2 regions of the Luteibacter mycovicinus genome follow, and region 1 is predicted to be linked to the other one. Evidence: riboswitches for the same ligand, from Rfam matches in the RefSeq annotation. Region 1 holds a riboswitch; the other holds the start of a gene.

Region 1 (3,450 bases):
CGCGCCTGCCGCCGCCATGCTCTCGCGAAGGAAGGCCTCGCCCGCGTGCACCGCCGCCGATCCCAGCGTAAACACGATCGGCGCGTCACCCGCGTCGAGAAACGCCGACAGCTCCGGGGGAAGGGTTTCGTTGAAGGGCGAGTAACGGCAATAGCCAGTGACCACGCTGTGCGCCGGGGCATCCTGCGGCGCGTGACCCAGCAACGGCGAATACATCGCCAGCACACCATCGCGCGCGTGCTGTCCGCGATGAAACGGATCGCCCCACACCGACACCGGCGCCAGACCCAGCGACTGCCGGAAGCTGCGCACGGCACGTGTCCACGGTGCGGTCACCCGCTCGCCGATCCGGCGCACCCAGGCGCCACGACGCGGCGACGCACGTAAGAAACGGTCGAGTCGCGCCATGCCCGTCGCCGGCGGATCGAAAGCGGAAAGGAACACCGCGGGCGACAGGACGGCGGACAACCACGCCACGCGTGTCGTCTCGCCCAGAATCTGGCCGGCGAAGGCGAGCGTCGAGGTGACGATCGCATCGGCCTCCAGACATACCGGCGCCAGCGCGCGGTAGCTCGCCGCGACATCCTCCGCAGCCAGGTCACGTACGACGAAGCGCGGACCGCGCAGCGGATGGAACGCCCGGGCAGCGAAGGCGGCCTTGTCCTCGGGCTCCGCGATCCCGCTGGCAAGGACGAACCTCAGCCCGGCCTCCGCCACCGCCTCGCGATGAATCGCATGGGCACCGATGGTGACCCGATGGCCCCGCGCCACCAGCTCCCGCCCCACGGACAGGAACGGAAACAGGTCACCCTGCGATCCCACCGTCGCCATCACGATGTGCCTTGCCGCCATGCCTTACTCCCGATGCCCTGGCGCATCGTCGCGGGCGACATGTCGACGCGATGCATGCCTGGCTCGTTGACCTGCCCCGTCCGTAGGGCTAACCTCTGGGCCGCCAGCGGTCTTTATCTCTCTATTCGAATAGAAGGATAAAAGCGAAGAGGGAAGCCGGTGAGAATCCGGCGCTGCCCCGCAGCGGTATGTGGAGACGAGCGCGTCATCAGCACTGGATCGATGGCGATCCGGGAAGCGACACGCAAGGCGGCACCCAGGTGCCACATCCACGAGCCCGAAGACCTGCCGCCGGCCTGGGCGCGCGTGCCGTCATGGGTGCGTGTGCCCTGCCCGACCTGGGCCGTCGCGTTCGCGCGAGGGTCCGGTTCGCCCGCGGGGGCGAAGGTCGACGGCAAGCCGCATGACGCCTTCACGCTGCCGCACCTTCCGTGTGGCAGTGCACGTGCGTCCGCGACGAACCGCCCTTCCCTCCTCTTTGCCACGAAGAGGAATCATCCACATGCCACACGTTACCTACCCCGGTTTTCCCCGCATCGGCCGACGCCGCGAACTGAAGCGAGCGCTGGAAAGTCACTGGAGGGGTGAAACCAGCGCCGACGACCTGCTCACCGTCGCCCGTCAGCTCCGCGAACGCCACTGGCGCCTCGCGCGCGACGCGGGAGCCGACAGCGTTCCCGTCAACGACTTCTCGCTTTACGACCATATGCTCGATGCCGCCGTCGCGGTCGACGCCATTCCCCCGCGCTACCGTGGACTCCATCAGCGCGATCCGCTTGCCGGCTATTTCGCCATGGCACGCGGCCGTCAGGACGGCGAAGTCGACCTGCACGCGCTGGAGATGACCAAGTGGTTCGACACCAACTACCACTACATCGTCCCCGAGCTGCAGGCGGGCCAGTCGTTTGCCACGCGCGCCGACAAGGTCGTCGCGGAATATCGTGAAGCCATCGCACTCGGCCATGCGGCGCGCCCCGTACTCCTCGGTCCGCTGACCTTCCTCCGTCTGGCCAAGACCGTCGACGGCAGCGATCCCCTCGCGCTGCTCGACGCGTTGCTGCCGGCGTGGAGCGGTTTGCTCGATGCGCTCGCGGACGCGGGTGCCGACTGGATCCAGGTCGACGAACCGGCCCTCGTGCTCGATCTCGAGCCGGACTGGCAGGCGGCCTATCGCGGCGCTTATGCCGCCATCGGTGAACGGTCGCGTGGCCGCATCCTGCTCGCGACCTACTTCGGCGAGCTCGGCGGCAACCTCGAACTGGCGGCGTCGTTGCCCGTCGCCGGCCTGCATGTCGATCTAGCGCGCGCGCCCGGGCAACTGGATGCCGTGCTCGACGCGCTTCCCGCCGGTCGTGTGCTGTCCGCCGGCGTGCTCGACGGCCGCAACATCTGGCTGAGCGACCCGTCCGCCATCGCGCCGCGCATCGCCCGCGCACGCGAGCGCCTCCGCGACGAGCGTTTGTGGCTGTCGACGTCGTGCTCGCTGCTGCACGTGCCCATCGATGCGTCGGAAGAAAGGCACCTGCCGGGTTCGATCGGCGACTGGCTGTCGTTCGCGCGGCAGAAGATCGCCGAACTGCGACGCTACGCCGATGCCGCCGTCGGCGACGAGACGGCGCAGCTCGCGCTCGCGCGTCAGCAAGCGACGGTGGCGGCGCGTCTGCTTTCTCCCGACGTGCTGCGCGCCGACGTGCGGGCGCGCGTGCGTGGACTGACGCCCCAGTTCGGACAGCGCCGCTCGGCCTACGCGTTTCGCGCGAATGTGCAGAAGCAGCGCTTCGGCCTGCCCAACCTGCCGACCACCACCATCGGCTCGTTTCCGCAGACCACGGAACTACGCCTTGCGCGTGCCGCGCATCGCTCGGGCAAGCTTGACGACGAGGCTTATACGGCCGTGCTTCGCGAGGAGGTGCGGCGCGCCGTGACGTTTCAGGAAGAAGCCGGCCTCGATGTCCTCGTGCACGGCGAGCCCGAGCGCAACGACATGGTCGAGTACTTCGGCGAACAGCTGCAAGGCTACGCGTTCACGTCTCTGGGCTGGGTGCAGAGTTACGGCTCGCGCTGCGTCAAGCCGCCGATCGTCTTCGGTGACGTGGCGCGTCCCGCCGCGATGACCGTCGCCTGGTCCGCATACGCCCAGTCCCTGACCGCCAGGCCGATGAAGGGCATGCTCACCGGTCCGGTGACGATGCTGCAGTGGTCGTTCGTACGTGACGATCTCCCGCGTGCCGAGGTGTGCCGACAGATCGCCCTGGCCTTGCGTGACGAGGTCCACGATCTCGAAAAAGCCGGCATCGGCATCGTGCAGATCGACGAGCCGGCGCTGCGCGAAGGCCTTCCCCTCCGCCGGGGTGACTGGGCCACCTATCTGGACTGGGCGGTCGACGCGTTCCGGATTACCGCGGGTGGCGTCAGCGACTCGACCCAGATCCATACCCACATGTGCTACTCGGAGTTCAACGACATCATCGAGGCGGTCGCCGCGATGGACGCGGACGTGATCTCGATCGAGACCAGCCGCTCGCGGATGGAGCTGCTGGACGCCTTCACACGGTTCCGCTACCCGAACGGGATCGGACCCGGCGTCTACGACATTCA
Region 2 (3,450 bases), 2.4 Mb from region 1:
ATCCCGTGAACGAGAACAGCGGCACCGGCACCGGGATCGGTACGTTGATACCGACCTGCCCCACATCGATGTCTTCCTGAAAGCGACGGGCAGCCGCACCGCTCTGCGTAAACACGGCCGTACCGTTTCCGTTGGGATTGGCGTTGACCAGGTCGATCGCTTCGTCCAGCGTGTCGACCGTGAGGACGACCAGCACGGGCCCGAAGATCTCTTCGTCGTAGATACGCATGCCAGGCTTCACGCCCGAGAAAATCGTCGGCCCGACGAAGTTGCCTTCGTCGTAACCCGGCACGCGAAAGCCGCGACCGTCGAGCTCCAGTGTCGCCCCCTGCGCTACCCCGGCGTCGATCAGGCTCTCCACGCGCTCACGCGCTGCGGATGAGATCAGTGGACCGACATCGGTGCCCGCTTCGATGCCTGCGTTCACCCTCAGCGCCTGCGCTCTGGCGACGATGTCGGGAATCCACTCCCGCGCGTTACCGACCAGCACCGCCGTCGATGCCGCCATGCAACGCTGCCCGGCCGCACCGAAGGCGGCACCGACCATGGCATTGAGCGTCTGCTCCTTGTTGGCGTCGGGCAGAACGACAGCGTGATTTTTCGCTCCCATCATGCACTGCACGCGCTTACCGGCTTGCGATGCACGGTGATAAACGTGCGTACCGACCTTCGTCGATCCGACGAAAGACACCGCCTTGATGTCGACGTGATCGCAGATGGCGTTGACCACCTCCTCGCCCCCGTGCACGACGTTGAGCACGCCTCTGGGAATGCCCGCCTCCTGCGCCAGCTCGACCAGCCGCATGGTGACCATCGGGTCCTGCTCCGACGGCTTCAGCACGAAGGTGTTTCCCGTGGCGATGGCCATCGGAAACATCCAAAGGGGGATCATCGCCGGAAAGTTAAACGGCGTGATGCCGGCGCAGACACCCAGCGGCTGCAGCAGTGTGTACGTGTCCACGCCACCGGCCACGTTGTTGGCCAGCTCGCCGAGTTGCAGATTGCCGATGGCCGCCGCGTGCTCCACCACCTCGAGGCCACGGAACACGTCGCCTTCCGCGTCCGGCAGTGTCTTGCCCTGTTCCGCCGTGAGGATCGCCGCCAGCTCCGCCATGTGTTCGCGGATCAGCTGCTGGTATCTGAGGAAGATGCGGGCCCGCGTCCCGATGGGCGTCTTGCGCCAGGTGGCGAACGCGCGCCGGGCGGCGGCGACGGCCGCATCCACCTCCCGGGACGTGGCGAAGGGCACACGTGCCAGCACGACCTGCGTCGCCGGGTTGATCACATCGCGCCATTGTGTGGTCGCGGACTCGACGAACTCGCCGTCGATCAGCAGTTTGACGGTCGCGACGTCGGTCGCGGCACGATTCATCTCGTTCATGATGCCTGTCTCCATATCGCTCACCCGCGAAACCGGGCGTGCGTGAGCGAGACAAGTCGGTTCGAGGCCGCGGACGCCGCATCGAGCCAGCTCGTCCGGTTGCCCACCGCAACACCCGAGGAAGACACCGCAAGCGGTGCCCACCACGGGCCGGTCTCCGGGCTTGCGAGCGATGCGATCCGCATCACCCCGACACCTTCCCGCGTTGCCGCAGTGGTTCTGAGTCGGGTTTTCTCGCCTACCGTTGCGGGGGCAGCGCCGGCATCGGACCGGCTTCCCGTTTCACCCTGCGCACCGGAATGGCGGCGGCAGGACACCTGTGGCCAGCGGAAGTGTAGGCGGCGACGCGGCGAGCGACACGCTGCGATGCAGTAAAGGCGCCTTGGATGCCGCCACGGATTCCGACTAAGCTGCGCGGACCAGCCGTTCCACGCCCAGGAGATCCCGATGATCGACCACACCGGCGCCACCGTCAGCGACTTCGAGCGCAGCAAGCAGTTCTACACCACCGTACTGGCGTCCATCGGCTACGAACTGATCGTGCACTTCCCCGCGTCGAAAACGGGGCGCACCGATGTGGCGGGGTTCGGCGAGAACGGCAAGCCGGATTTCTGGATCTACCAGGGCACACCCAATCAGCCGCCGGTACACGTCGCCTTTCGAGTGAGTTCGCAGCAGCTGGTGCGGCTATTTCATCAGACGGCGCTGGATGCGGGCGCGAGGGACAACGGTCCGCCGGGCCCGCGTTCGCACTATCACGAAGGCTATTACGGCGGTTTCGTGCTGGATCCGGATGGCCACAACATCGAGGCGGTGTTTCACGCCAGCTGATGGAAGATCATTGATGAACTGCCCGCATAGGCTCAAGCGGTTTATCCCACTTAATCACTGGACCCCCGGTCGGTAGCATGGCGTCATGGCTACCTTCTGGAGATCACCATGAAAAAGCGCGTTCTCGGTAAAAGCGGCCTGGAAGTCTCAGCCCTCGGCTTTGGCTGCATGGGCCTCAATTTCAGCTATAGCCACGCGCTGAGCAGCGACGAGTCAGTCAAGCTCATGCGCGAGGCGGTGGACCTGGGCGTCGATTTCTTCGACACGGCCGAGGTCTATGGCCCGTTCACCAACGAGGAAATCGTCGGTAAAGCCCCCGCGCCGATGCGCGACCGCGTCGTCATCGTGACGAAGTTCGGCTTCGCGTTCGATCCGGAAACGAACAAGCAGACGGGTCTGGACAGCCTCCCGGAAAACATCCGCAAGGCCGCCGAGGGATCGCTCAAGCGTCTGGGCATCGAGCAGATCGATCTGCTCTATCAGCACCGCGTAGACCCGAACCGGCGGCAGACCTCCCCCGCACTGACCCTGCTGGTGGATGCGCGACGTTATCGTGGCTGAATCGCCCACAATCCCTTGACGTTTCCGCGATTGACACCATCTCGTAGGTAGCCGAGGATCGAATCAGGCCGCGCCCGGGTCCCGGGGCCGCGCAGCAAGCAGGAGTCACCCATGAGCCAACGTCATCTCGTCCTCGCCGCCTTGTTCGCCCTGGCCGTCGTGTTCTTTCTCGCCGGTTCGGTCACAGGGACGTTGCTGCTCGTCGCCGCTGGCGTGGTGACGGAGACGGCCTTCTGGTTCAACATGATGCAGCAGCGCCGGATGCAGCGGATCAAGGTTCGCGCGCGACGCGATCGCTGAGCCTCCCGTAAGTCGGCGTCAGAAACCCCGCACCGCGGGGTTTTTTTATGTCGCCCCGGAAGCCTCCTCCGCACTCGGTCCCCGCTCCAGATACGTCGACAGAGCGATATAGCTCCGCGTCCCCTTGAATCCCTCCATCGCGTGAATCCGCTCCAGCAGGTGCTCGAGCCCCCGCGTATCGGCCGTCCGCACCTTCAGCAACATCGCGCTCTCTCCCGTCACGGTGTGGATTTCCTCCACCTCGGGAAAGGCCTGCAGCGCCAGCAGCTGGCGTGTCACCGCCCAGCTGGTCGTGTCCACGTGGACGAAGGTCAGCAACGGACGCCCGACCTTCACCCCATCGAGCACAGCTACGGTGGCCTTGATGACCCCATCCC

The links. A riboswitch is a leader RNA that binds a small molecule or an ion and turns the genes downstream of it on or off. The one in region 1 is predicted to bind cobalamin.
Region 2: it holds a riboswitch for cobalamin, as region 1 does, so the genes downstream of both, FA85_RS17730 (CoA-acylating methylmalonate-semialdehyde dehydrogenase) here and metE (5-methyltetrahydropteroyltriglutamate--homocysteine S-methyltransferase) in region 1, are expected to answer to the same signal.

What each region holds. Positions count from the first base shown of each region.
Region 1 covers NZ_JQNL01000001.1:1,543,297-1,546,746, forward strand. Annotated here, with positions in the region: gene FA85_RS06990 (glycosyltransferase) at 1-852, opposite strand, end outside; cobalamin riboswitch at 943-1,159, shown strand; gene metE (5-methyltetrahydropteroyltriglutamate--homocysteine S-methyltransferase) at 1,355-3,450, shown strand, end outside.
Region 2 covers NZ_JQNL01000001.1:3,977,235-3,980,684, reverse strand. Annotated here, with positions in the region: gene FA85_RS17730 (CoA-acylating methylmalonate-semialdehyde dehydrogenase) at 1-1,372, opposite strand, end outside; cobalamin riboswitch at 1,513-1,717, opposite strand; gene FA85_RS17725 (VOC family protein) at 1,829-2,212, shown strand; gene FA85_RS17720 (aldo/keto reductase) at 2,321-2,773, shown strand; gene FA85_RS17715 (hypothetical protein) at 2,885-3,073, shown strand; gene FA85_RS17710 (Lrp/AsnC family transcriptional regulator) at 3,119-3,450, opposite strand, start outside.